2 regions of the Bacillus coreaensis genome follow, and region 2 is predicted to be linked to the other one. Evidence: riboswitches for the same ligand, from Rfam matches in the RefSeq annotation. Region 2 holds a riboswitch; the other holds the start of a gene.
What was found. Region 2 has a riboswitch for FMN ahead of ACQ5H4_RS00335 (ECF transporter S component). Riboswitches for the same ligand answer to the same signal wherever they lie in the genome.
Positions count from the first base shown of each region.

Region 1 (6,290 bases), on a different contig from region 2:
TTTACTGCTGCCATAACCGTATCCAAATTCACTCCATACTGCTCGCTTAAAATTGCTTTAGCCTCCGCAATTGTTTTTCCTGTAAGGTCTACCCCTACCGATTCTTCTCCAACCGCATCACGCAAATGAGCGAAAAACATGACTTTATTCATTTAGATCACTCTCCTCTGGTTTTCCTTTTGGATAAGCAACCGTTTCAAGTTGATTTCCGATCCATTCTTCTCCGTCTTCCCAATGCTCTTTTTTCCAAATGGGAACGATCTCCTTGATTCGTTCGATTGCGTAACGATTAGCTTCGTATGCATCTGCACGATGTGGAGTAGATACAGCAATGACAACAGCTATATCCGTGATTTCAAGCTTACCTACTCGGTGCGATATCGCCACCTTTGCCCCCGGCCAGCGCTCTTTGATTTCACGTCCAATTTGCTCCAGCTTTTTAACAGCCATGCTCTCATATGCTTCATAAATTAAGTATAAAGTCTTTTTCCCAGCGGTTAGCTCCCTTACCGTTCCAATAAACGTTGTAATGGCTCCCACTTCCCTTTGAACGACTTTGTCAATAATCGATTGCGTATCAAGGGGCTCTTTCGATATTTCAAAATTCATGTTTGCACCTACTTCCGTTCTATCTTGTCTTAAGATTGTATCATATTCCCTCGCTCTTCTCACAAAACGAGTTCCCATCACAATCTAGCTTTAACGCTTTTTCATACTCTATCTGATTATTCATATTAAAAACAGCAGTATTCTTCACTAGGATGCCTTCTCTGCTCAAGGTATCTTCTGAAATATACTTCACATGAAGATTCTGAAACAGGCTCATGATACGAAGCTCGTTCTTCTCTAAAGACTGCGAAACAGCTTGTAAAACATCCTTTCGATATGCACCAAATAGAGGATGCATTCGACCTTCAAGTTTTGGAATGGCTGCTTGGTAGTCTTCTAACTCCTCTAGTAAAAATTCCCCCAGGCTTGAAGAGATAAACGGCATATCACAGGCCACGATTAAGTTTTTCTCGGACTTGGAAGCTTTAAGTCCTGCTTGTATGCCTGCAAGGGGACCTTTCCCCTTTTGCTCGTCTTCAACCATCGGTATGTTCAAATATTCATAAGTATGAAATGTGTTGGTAACGATGAGTAGCTCATCCGTGATTTTTTCAAGTTCATTTTTAATTCTTTCGATGACTCGTACACCGTCAATCATCATCAATGCCTTGTTTTGCCCCATTCGACTTGATTGACCACCTGCTAAAATAATCCCCGTTCTACTCAGGCTCATCGTCCACCTTTCTTTAAGAATATATGCCTCTATTTTAATATGGAAAGAGGAGAAAGACTATTAAGTTTGTTCGCCTTTATTTACAAATTGAGCACAGTTTATCACTAATTTAGGTAACCGAAAGAAAATACTAGAAACATCTGGGAAACTAGACTATGATTAGAAAAATAAAGCTCATAGGAGGTTCAACACAATGACATTAAAAAAGGTAATGACAATCGCTGGTTCTGACACAAGCGGAGGCGCTGGCATTCAAGCGGATTTAAAAACATTCCAGGAGCTTGGCGTGTATGGAATGACCGCTCTAACAACGATTGTAACGATGGATCCGAAAAATCATTGGCATCACCATGTGTTTCCCATTGCGATTGAAACGCTAGAAGCACAGCTTGAAACGATTCTTTCTGTAGGAATCGATGCGATGAAGACAGGCATGTTAGGAACGGTGGAAATCATTGAGCTAGCTGCTAAGGTAATTGATGAGAACCAGCTTCAAACCGTCGTTATTGATCCAGTTATGGTATGTAAAGGGGAAGACGAAGTATTGCAGCCAGAGACGACCGATGCTCTTCGTGAAATCCTTGTACCACGTGCAACAGTTGTCACTCCAAATCTATTTGAAGCCAGTCAGCTTGCACAAACCGCTCCTCTTCGTACGATTGAAGATATGAAGCAAGCAGCGGTAAAAATTCATGCACTTGGTGCCAAGTATGTATTAATTAAGGGTGGAAGTAAGCTACATCACGAAAAAGCAGTCGATCTTCTGTTTGATGGGGAGGAATTTACTTTACTAGAAAGTGAAAAAATTGATACCACTTATATTCATGGTGCAGGCTGCACTTACTCTTCAGCTATTACAGCCGAGCTTGCAAAAGGAAAATCGGTGAAGGAAGCTGTTGCTACAGCAAAGGACTTCATTACAGCGGCAATCGCACATGGATTTAAGTTAAATGAGTATGTTGGACCAACAATGCACGGTGCGTACCGTACTTTTGGTGCAAAAGTGAATGCATAATAAAGAGAGCCGCTGGAGTAGATTCCAGCGGCTTTTCTCCTTTAGATGTCTAGCTCCATTGCCCAGCAACTAGTGTACTTCCGCTTTTCTTTATTCAAACATTCGACCTAAATTCGCCATTTCAATCGCTGAAACTGCTGATTCCCAGCCTTTGTTTCCAGCCTTTGTTCCTGCTCTTTCAATCGCTTGTTCAATTGTATTGGTTGTTAACACACCGAAAATAACGGGAACGCCTGTGTTTAGTGTGGTTGCCTGTACGCCTTTTGCTGCTTCATTACATACAAAATCAAAATGTGGAGTGGCTCCACGAATAACCGTTCCTAATGTGATTACCGCATCATATTTCTTGCTTTGGGCCATTTTTTGGGCAATTAATGGAATTTCAAATGCACCTGGTACCCAAGCCACATCTACATCTTCGTCAGCTACACCGTGTCTTTTCAGAGCATCTTGTGCTCCGCTAAGTAATTTGCTTGTAATAAACTCATTGAAACGACCTACAACGATTCCAACCTTTAACCCACTGCCAACTAAATTTCCTTCAAAGCTTCTTCCCATCATTAATTCCTCCTAGAAGTGTAGTAAATGTCCTAATTTACTTTGTTTTGTTTTTAAATACTTTTCGTTCTCTTCTCGTGATTGCATTTGGATCGGCACACGATCAACAATTTCCAAACCATACCCCTTTAATCCTTTCATTTTTCGAGGATTGTTCGTTAACAGTCGAATTTGGCTAATCCCTAAGTCTTTTAAAATTTGAGCGCCAATCCCGTACTCTCGTAAATCGGCCCCAAAGCCAAGCTTCTCATTCGCTTCAACCGTATCGTAGCCTTCCTCTTGAAGCTTGTACGCTCTTAGCTTGTTCAAAAGTCCAAGTCCGCGACCTTCTTGACGTAAATACAGTAACACTCCTGTACCTTCTTGCTCAATTTGGCTTAAAGCCGAATGTAGCTGAGGACCACAGTCGCAACGATACGAACCGAACACATCACCTGTTAAGCATTCAGAGTGAACGCGAACTAGAATTGGTTTGCTAGAGTCAATCGTTCCTTTTACTAAAGCGACATGCTCTTTGCCATCAATGACATTGGAATATCCCACAGCTCGGAATTGGCCAAATTCAGTTGGAAGTTCAATTTCCACTTCTCTTTGAATTAAGCGATCTTCGCGATTACGATACTCAATTAAATCTTTAATCGTAATCATTTTGACATTCAGCTTATTGGCAATCTCTTTTAACTGCGGTACACGTGCCATGCTGCCATCTTCATTCATGATTTCACAAATAACCCCTGCTGGTTTTGCGCCTGATAGTATGGCCAAGTCAACAGCTGCCTCCGTATGACCTGCACGCTTCAGTACCCCGCCTTTTTTCGCTATTAGCGGAAAAATATGACCTGGACGTTTAAAATCAGCCGCTTTTGATTCTGGATTGAGCATTTCTAAAATCGTATCCGAACGCTCAAAGGCGGATATCCCTGTCGTAGAGTTTTTATGATCAATACTTACAGTAAAGGCTGTCCCATGCGGATCCGTGTTTCTAGCAACCATCGGCATGAGCTCGAGCTTCTGAGCTAACTCCTCTTCGATTGGAACACAAATCAGCCCTCTACCATGTGTGGCCATTAAATTGATGACCTCAGGGGTTGTTTTTTCCGCTAACGAAATGAAATCTCCTTCGTTTTCTCGGTCTTCATCGTCACAAACGATGATGACTTTTCCATTCTTTAAGTCTTCCAATGCTTCTTCAATCGAATTAAACATATCTTTTCCTCCTTATTTAAACCCATTATCCTCTAGAAATTGAGCCGAAAGAGAAGAACTCTTTTGAATGGTTTGAGTTGCTTGTTTGGATAAAAAGTGTGAAATGTACTTACTAATCATATCGCACTCAATATTCACGATATCCCCAGCCCCTTTTCGCCCGATAATCGTTTCCGATAACGTGTGTGGAATCAATGAAAGAAGGAAACTCGTTTCTGACACACCAAAAACCGTTAAACTAGTTCCGTCCACTGTAACAGACCCTTTTTCGATTATATAGTGTAAAAGGTCACTCGATACTTCTATCTCGTAATACACAGCATTGGCAACCTCTCTCTTTTCTTTAATCACTCCGAGACCATCCACATGCCCCGACACGAAGTGACCACCAAACCGTCCGCCAGCTGCCATCGCCCTTTCCAGGTTCACATGGGACCCTGGTTCCACATCTCGCAAGCTGGTCGCCTTAATTGTCTCCGGCATCACATCTACTGTGAATGCGTTAGACGTGAAAGAAGTGACCGTTAAACAAACTCCATTCACGGCGATACTGTCGCCAAGCTTTACATCCGTGAGAATATGATTGGCCTCAATCGTTAGCACCGAAGATTGCCCTGTATTCTTTGTATTGGTTACCAGTCCAATTTCCTCAATAATCCCTGTAAACATTTTTCTTGCCTCCTTCCTTAGTCAAGCTACTTATGTCGCTCATTTTACCTTTTCCTACTTGTAGCATTTCCGAAAATCTCGGGATTCTCTCGTGTAAGACCATATCCATTGCTTATGACTGATGGAGACCGAATTTTCATCCATAAGGTCATAAACAAGCTTTTATGACCTAAAGCATTCCCTTTTTAAAAGCGCACATGTCATAAACCATAGTTTATGACCTTTTAACCTGAATCTTCAAATGGCAACAAGTCATAACCACTCTTTTATGACCTTTTGCCTCAAATATTCCTTCATGATGGAGTCATAAACAAAAACAAAACCCCGCACCAATTAAGGAACGGGGTCAGAAAAAAGCCAATGTCAAATAAAGGTCTAAAAATGGGTACACTTCACCCATACACATAAACCAAAATTTTTTTCCTTCTCCCATCCAGACTTTAACTGTCGGCTCTGGAGTTTCACCAGATCCACCGTTTGAATGAACACTCAAACGGGTCACGGACTAAGAAGCTCTTGCTTCATCACCGCCGGTTGGGAATTGCACCCGACCCCGAAGGAATACTATTTAAATTGCTCTCATTATACCCTAAACATTCCGCAAATGAAAAGCTAAAACTCTTACAGACACAATATTGTTTTAAAATCAACCAATCCTACTTTTCGCTTTTCCAGCACGTTTTTAGTAATATATAGATTATTATATGTGTTAAAGAAGTGAAGGAGGAAATAAGATGGAGCTTGTCATAGTGGAAGAAGTTCAAAAAGAGCTAAACCGTCTTGCGAACCAAGATGTGTATATACATTTAGAAACGACAAATGGAGCGTATGCGACTCATAATGATGAATCCTTTTTTTCCTCAGGGGCATTTATTCGCAATGCACTGGTGAAATACGAGATTGGTCAAATCAAAGGAAATGGTCCTTATCGCATTGGCTTGAAGCTGAATATTGGCTGGGTTTATGCAGAAGGAATTACTCATTTTGAAGTAGATGATCAAAATAGATTATTAATGGCTGGACACGATTATCAAGGAAAACTAGCAGTTGCTTTCCAAATCAGTCCAACACCATTTGAGTAGAGAGGAGCCATCATGGAAAAAGAACGTCAAATTTTAGTCATTTTCCCTCATCCTGACGACGAGGCATTTGGTGTTTCAGGCACCCTTGCTTTGCATATTCAAAACGGGACACCTGTCACATATGCTTGCTTAACACTTGGTGAAATGGGGCGCAATTTAGGGAATCCACCGTTTGCAACAAGAGAATCGCTCCCGCATATTCGTAAAGTGGAACTTCAAAATGCAGCCAAATCGATTGGAATCCAAGATTTACGCATGCTTGGATATCGCGATAAAACGGTAGAGTTTGAGGATCCTGAAAAACTGGCCGATCATATGGGGGAAATCATTGCCGATGTGAACCCGTCCTTAATCATCACGTTTTACCCAGGATATTCCGTACACCCTGACCACGATGCAACGGGTGCTGCAGTTGTAAACGCGGTCGGTCGATTAGCTCCAGAAAAAAGACCCAAGCTGCACTGTGTCGCTTTTTCTA
Region 1 covers NZ_JBOCCY010000004.1:65,557-71,846, reverse strand. The annotation lists gene moaD (molybdopterin converting factor subunit 1) at 1-152, opposite strand, end outside; gene ACQ5H4_RS08055 (molybdenum cofactor biosynthesis protein MoaE) at 145-609, opposite strand; gene mobA (molybdenum cofactor guanylyltransferase) at 650-1,282, opposite strand; gene pdxK (pyridoxine/pyridoxal/pyridoxamine kinase) at 1,476-2,297, shown strand; gene ribH (6,7-dimethyl-8-ribityllumazine synthase) at 2,388-2,855, opposite strand; gene ACQ5H4_RS08035 (bifunctional 3,4-dihydroxy-2-butanone-4-phosphate synthase/GTP cyclohydrolase II) at 2,868-4,061, opposite strand; gene ribE (riboflavin synthase) at 4,074-4,730, opposite strand; FMN riboswitch at 5,148-5,295, opposite strand; gene ACQ5H4_RS08025 (YojF family protein) at 5,465-5,812, shown strand; gene bshB2 (bacillithiol biosynthesis deacetylase BshB2) at 5,825-6,290, shown strand, end outside.
Region 1: it holds a riboswitch for FMN, as region 2 does, so the genes downstream of both, ribE (riboflavin synthase) here and ACQ5H4_RS00335 (ECF transporter S component) in region 2, are expected to answer to the same signal.

Region 2 (6,290 bases):
ATGGATGTTCTCCAGGCGGTTCTACTTCAAATACATCGATTGCAGCTCCTGCTACATGACCATTGCCAACGAACTTCGCCAAAGCTTGTTCATCGATAATTCCCCCACGTGCACAATTAAGGAAGTATACACCTTTTTTCGTTTTACTTAATGTTTCTTCGTTAATAAGTCCTTTAGTTTCTGGTGTTAATGGAGTGTGAACAGTAATAATATCTGCTTCTGCCAATACTTCATCCAAACTACCGTGAGAAACACCTTGCTTTATAGCACGTTCTTTGGTTAAGAAAGGATCGTAAACTTTTACATTCATTCCGAACACTTTTGCTCTTTTAGCTAATTCAGAACCAATTCGACCCATACCAACGATACCAAGAGTTTTTCCATATAGTTCAGTTCCGATAAATGCATTTCGTTTCCACTCAAGATTTTTAACCGATTGATGGGCTTGTGGAATATTTCTCATTAAGGAGGCCATCATGGCAAAAGTATGCTCAGCTGTAGAAATGGTATTTCCATCTGGAGCATTGACGACGATGATTCCTCGTTTCGTAGCAGCATTCACGTCGATGTTGTCGACACCAACACCAGCACGTGCAATAATTTTTAATTGAGGCATTTTTTTGAGCAGTTCTTCTGTAACAGTTGTTGCACTTCGAACTAGAAGCGCATCAATTTTTTCTAAATCTACTTCTGGATCATTAATTTTTTTCTGAATTAAAGTTCCTTCATTAAAATCTAATAAGGGAGATAGTCCTTCCTCATTTATTGCATCGGCTACTAGAATTTGAAACATTCAAAACACCTACCCAATTATCAATTTTCTGATTATTTTACAAAACGAACATTTATCTGTCAATGGACTCAAGCATTCAGATCGAGCGATGTAAACGCTTTAATGATTTAAAGTCACGATTTTGTTATATTTTTTAACAAAAAGCGCAAACTTCTAAAGTTTGCGCTAATCATCCTACATTTTTGAATTGAATAGATCTGTAAGAACGGGTACGATTTGTTTTTTACGTGATACAACACCTTTTAACAAGGCTTTGTTATTTTCTAATGTTACACCGTATGCTTCTTCAACGGCTGATCGTGCATTTCCTAATGCAAGAGCTGTTGAATCATTTGTTAAGATATCTGTTACAACAAATAAGAAAAGGTCTAGACCTTTTTCTGAAATGATGTTTGATAACGTTTCTTCTAGTTCAGTTTGTCTTGAGTATACATCGTTAATATCTACTGCATTCACTTGGGCAATTTCTACTTTACTTGCTCCCATTTGGAATTCTTTTGCGTCAAGGGATACAAGCTGCTGAATGGATTTGTCGCTTAAATCTGCGCCAGCCTTAAGCATGTCCAATCCATAGCTCTCTGCATCAACACCAGCAAGTTCAGCTAATTCTTTTGCTGCAGCTACATCCTCAGCCGTACATGTAGGAGACTTGAATAATAATGAATCAGAGATAATTGCAGAAAGCATAAGACCAGCAATCTCTGGACGAATTTGAACATTATTTTCTTTATAAAGCTTATTAAGAATAGTTGCCGTACAACCAACTGGCTCACAGCGGTAGTAAAGCGGATCGCTCGTTTCGAAATTTGCAATACGGTGATGGTCAATTACTTCTAGAACACGAACTTGTTCAATATCACTTACACTTTGTTGCCTTTCGTTGTGGTCAACTAGGATAACGCTGTTTACTTCACCAGCAACTGTTTCAACGAGTCTAGGAGCTTCTGCTTTGAACGTATCAAGGGCAAATTGTGTTTCTCCACTTACTTCCCCTAATCGAACCGCTTCCACATCCATACCAAGAGCTTTTTTTAATTCAGCATAAGCGATTGCTGAGCAAATTGTGTCTGTATCAGGATTTTTATGACCAAAAATAAGAACTTTTTCCATGATTATCTCCTTTTAAATTAATCAATATCGTATGTACATATACTTTAATAATTTAACACAAATACATTAGAAGGACAAAAAATAATTCATTCAGAATGCAAACTTCTTCACAAAAAGTAAGAATTCAGCTATAATTATGTAGAAAATATAATATTGGTCTATCTTCGGGGCAGGGTGTAATTCCCGACCGGCGGTAATGAGTGTAAACTCTAAGCCCGCGAGCCTGATTTTTGGGCAGGATTTGGTGAGATTCCAAAGCCGACAGTATAGTCTGGATGGGAGAAGATGGAGGTTCTGCAGACGTTTAAAAATGAGAGTTTTGAACGTTTATTAAGCGTGACCTCTAAAACATCTCCCTCAAGCGACTCGCTTGAGGTTTATTTGTTAATGAGGTACGTGATGCTGAACCTTTCTTCTTTAGGTGAGATGGATCCTAAAAAAGGAGAGAGGGAAATGAAAAGATTCAACGTAAGAACACTTGTAATGATTGGAATGTTAAGTAGCATCTCATATGTATTAATGCTTCTTAATTTTCCGCTTCCACCTTTTCCACAGTTTTTAATGGTGGATTTTAGTGATGTGCCAGCTTTGATTGGTGCTCTAATACTCGGACCAGTTGCTGGAATATTGATTGAGCTTCTAAAGAATGTACTTGATTACTTTTTAACAGGAAGTGCAACTGGAGTTCCTGTTGGCCATGTTGCAAATTTTGTTGCTGGTATTCTGTTTATTTTGCCAACATACTATATTTATCAAAAAGTGAAATCTTCAAAAGGTATGACATTTGGCTTAGTAGTAGGTACCATATCTATGGCAGTTCTTATGAGTGTGCTTAACTATTACATTATTTTGCCTGCTTATACATTCTTTTTAAATACGCCTGCTATGTCTGGCGAAGAAACAAGGCAAATGATTGTTACGGCCATACTTCCTTTTAACCTCGTTAAGGGTATATTAATATCAGTTATTTTTATGCTTCTGTTTGCAAGAATGGGAACATGGATGAACAAACAAAAAGTGCAAAGCAGAGCAGCATAGTCATAAAAAAGCAACGGCAAAGCCGTTGCTTTTACTTATTTACTATTCGAATTTAAGAGCGTCTCCATCAAATGCTTCATCAGCTACTTTAATAGAATCTGTTGGGCAGCCTTCGAACGCATCCATCATATCGTCTAATAGTACGTCTGGAATTTCAACGATACCTTGGTTATCGTCAAGAGTAACAAATGCAATGCCTTCATCATCGTAATCGTAAATGTCAGGTGCAGCTGCTCCGCAAGCACCACATGCAATGCAAGTTTCTTTGTCTACAATTGTGTATTTTGCCATGTAAAATACCTCCCAAAAATTAAACAAGTATATTTTATCATTCCCAAATGCATTAGGAATGCATCCCTCATATCTTATTGTAAAACTGAATGGTCAACATTTCAATAGAAAAAGTATTGAGAATGCTTATCATATAAGGGTTTGACCATTTATGGCATTTTTTATTCATTAAATGCGACTCATTTCATGCTACAATAATAGACATAAAAATACAAAAAAACCTACGTAGCGAAGGTGAAGTGAATTGATAAATATTCTTGAACAGGTCGTTCTCTATTGTTTATCAAAACTGGGTAGAGAAAGAAGCAGCTCAAGCGTGTTTCATTTATTAAATGGTAAAAAATCATCTCAAACCATACAGGACTCACATCTTTTTCAATTAGATTCCTTTTTTCATACAGCGCATCATTTAACAAGAGAACAATATGACAGCATTATAAGCAAATTAATAAAACATGAACTTATGTATATTTCTAGCGATCAGCAGATTGTCGTTAGCGAAAGTGGACAACTTTTGATCAATAAATTGTATTCAATGTATCCATTCTTGAAAAATTTGCAAGGAGGAAAATATCACAATTGCATGCAGTTTTGGGAAAGATTATCTTTGCTCGTCCAAGTATGCTCTAATCAAGTTAATAAACAAACAAGCTATATACCAGTTCAGAAAAATAAAGATACTCAAAATTGGATTAAGCATTTATTTGCAACATCGGTAGGAAACAGCAAAGACTTTCCTCATCAGTTGCTTAAGGAATTACAGTCATTATTGGAGTCTTCAGAGCTAGAGGTTGACCCAAGCGTATTAGTTGCAAGATTTTCGGGATTTCAATCAATAGGGTTAACGGAAATGCAAACGATAGAAATGCTTGGGATTGAAGAGAACAGCTATCGATTTCAATTTCAAGCCTTGCTTCATTATTTAATGAGGTCAATCGAGGAAACCCCTACAGCCTTTCCGTTATTAGCTAGAATGGCAGTTACAGATAAGCTTCATCAACTAACAGTTTCTGCAAAAAAAACATTCGAATTAATACAGAGAGGAAAAGGAATTGTAGAGATTGGCCGAATAAGAAAACTAAAAGAAAGTACGATTCAAGATCATATAGTTGAGATTGCCCTTTTCGTTAATGGGTTTAATATTGACCGATTTGTTGAAGAGCCACTTCAGGAAAGGATAAAAGAGGCGATTCAAAAAGCATCGTCAAAGCAGTTGAGGAAAATACGAGAAATAATAGATGTAGATTATTTCCAAATTCGATTAGTGATTGCGAAATTTGGTGACCTACTATGATGTTAGAGAATGAATTAAAAACACATTTTGGATACGATCAATTTAAAATAGGTCAAAAAGAGATTATTGAAGAATTATTACAAGGAAAGAATGTCCTTGCAATGCTTCCAACTGGAACTGGTAAGTCACTTTGTTATCAACTACCCGCTTATCTTATGGAAGGTGTTGTGATAGTGGTTACCCCGTTGCTTTCATTGATGCAGGACCAAGTTGAACAGATGATGGCACGTGGTGAAAAACGAGTGGTAGCGATCAATTCTTTTCTAGAACGTGAGGAGAGAGGTAGTGTATTTGGTCGTTTGCATACGTATAAGTTTATTTATATCTCACCTGAAATGCTAATGAATGAATTTGTTGTTTCACAACTAAATAAGTTAGTAATCAGCCTATTTGTGGTAGATGAGGCACATTGTATATCGCAGTGGGGTTATGATTTTAGACCTGATTATTTAAAGTTAGGTGACATTCGTGAAGCTCTTGGAAGTCCTCAAACGATTGCTTTGACTGCCACAGCAGATCAGGAGGTTCGGTCCGATATTGTAAGAACTTTAAAGCTAGAGGAGTGGGAGGAGTTTGTTTCCTCTGTTGACCGTCCTAATATTAAAATGGTCGTAGACTTTGTGCATGATGCAAGGGAAAAACTTGAAAGGCTGTTGGAGTGGGTATCTTTTTTACAAGGTCCTGGGATTATCTATTTTTCTAGTAAAAAATTAGCCGAAGAAGTAGCTGTTATGCTAAGAGATAGTGGCGTTCCAAGATCAATGGCGTATCACGGTGGGCTTGACCAGGAAAGTAGAATACTTATTCAGCAGCAATTTATTAAAGGGCAGCTTGATGTAATTTGTGCCACTAGCGCCTTCGGAATGGGAATCAATAAAGAAAATGTTCGGTTTGTCATCCATTTCCATATGCCCTTACAGCTAGAGTCTTACTTACAGGAGATTGGGAGAGCGGGAAGGGATGGGGAGAATAGCATATCCATTCTTTTGTATTCTCCTTATGATGAGCAACTTCCATACCAATTAGCAGAAGGAGAGCTTCCTACAGAATATCAAATTCGTTGGCTGTTTCAACATTTTGGAGACCAACTGCTTGATGAGTGGGAAGAAATGGAGGAAACCATTCGACATATTGGAGGATTTTCGGATACTTCCTGGAGATTAACAAAGGATTTTCTCCGTAGTCTATCTAACAGTATGGATTTAAAGTTAGAGGAAGAACGGTTTATAGAATATGTTGACAATAGAAAAAAGCATAAAAGGAAAAAGATAGTGGAGATGTTGAACTGGATTCAGTCGAAAGAGTGTAAGCGCAAGAAAGTTCTTTCTTATTTTGGAGAAATCACCCACGTGACCATTGACGATTGTTGTTCTGTGTGTGGAATAGTTTACGATCACTACAAAATCAAGTGTTCAGAAGTAGTAGAGAATTGGCCTTTTCAGTGGAAGGATTATTTGAAGGGCTTGCTTACGAAGAGTGGGACTAGTTATGAATAATAAATATGAAGAGTTGATTGATGAGTTATCAGACAAGGAATTGTTAAAACATCTATACATGACACAAGTCATACTTGGGGTCCTTTCCATAGTTATGGGGTATTTTTTATTTGACAGTCTAAAGCCCTTTCTAGATCTCTTTGACTGGAACGACCCTTTTATCTGGTGGGTAGGGATTCCTGCAGGATTACTTATCGTATGTATTGATGCAATGTTTATGAAATTCCTTCCCTCCTCTTATTATGATGATGGAGGGTTAAATGAGAAG
Region 2 covers NZ_JBOCCY010000001.1:56,899-63,188, forward strand. The annotation lists gene serA (phosphoglycerate dehydrogenase) at 1-793, opposite strand, end outside; gene ACQ5H4_RS00330 (manganese-dependent inorganic pyrophosphatase) at 968-1,903, opposite strand; FMN riboswitch at 2,060-2,194, shown strand; gene ACQ5H4_RS00335 (ECF transporter S component) at 2,357-2,941, shown strand; gene ACQ5H4_RS00340 (ferredoxin) at 2,984-3,232, opposite strand; gene ACQ5H4_RS00345 (YpbB family protein) at 3,477-4,526, shown strand; gene ACQ5H4_RS00350 (RecQ family ATP-dependent DNA helicase) at 4,523-6,022, shown strand; gene ACQ5H4_RS00355 (CPBP family intramembrane glutamic endopeptidase) at 6,015-6,290, shown strand, end outside.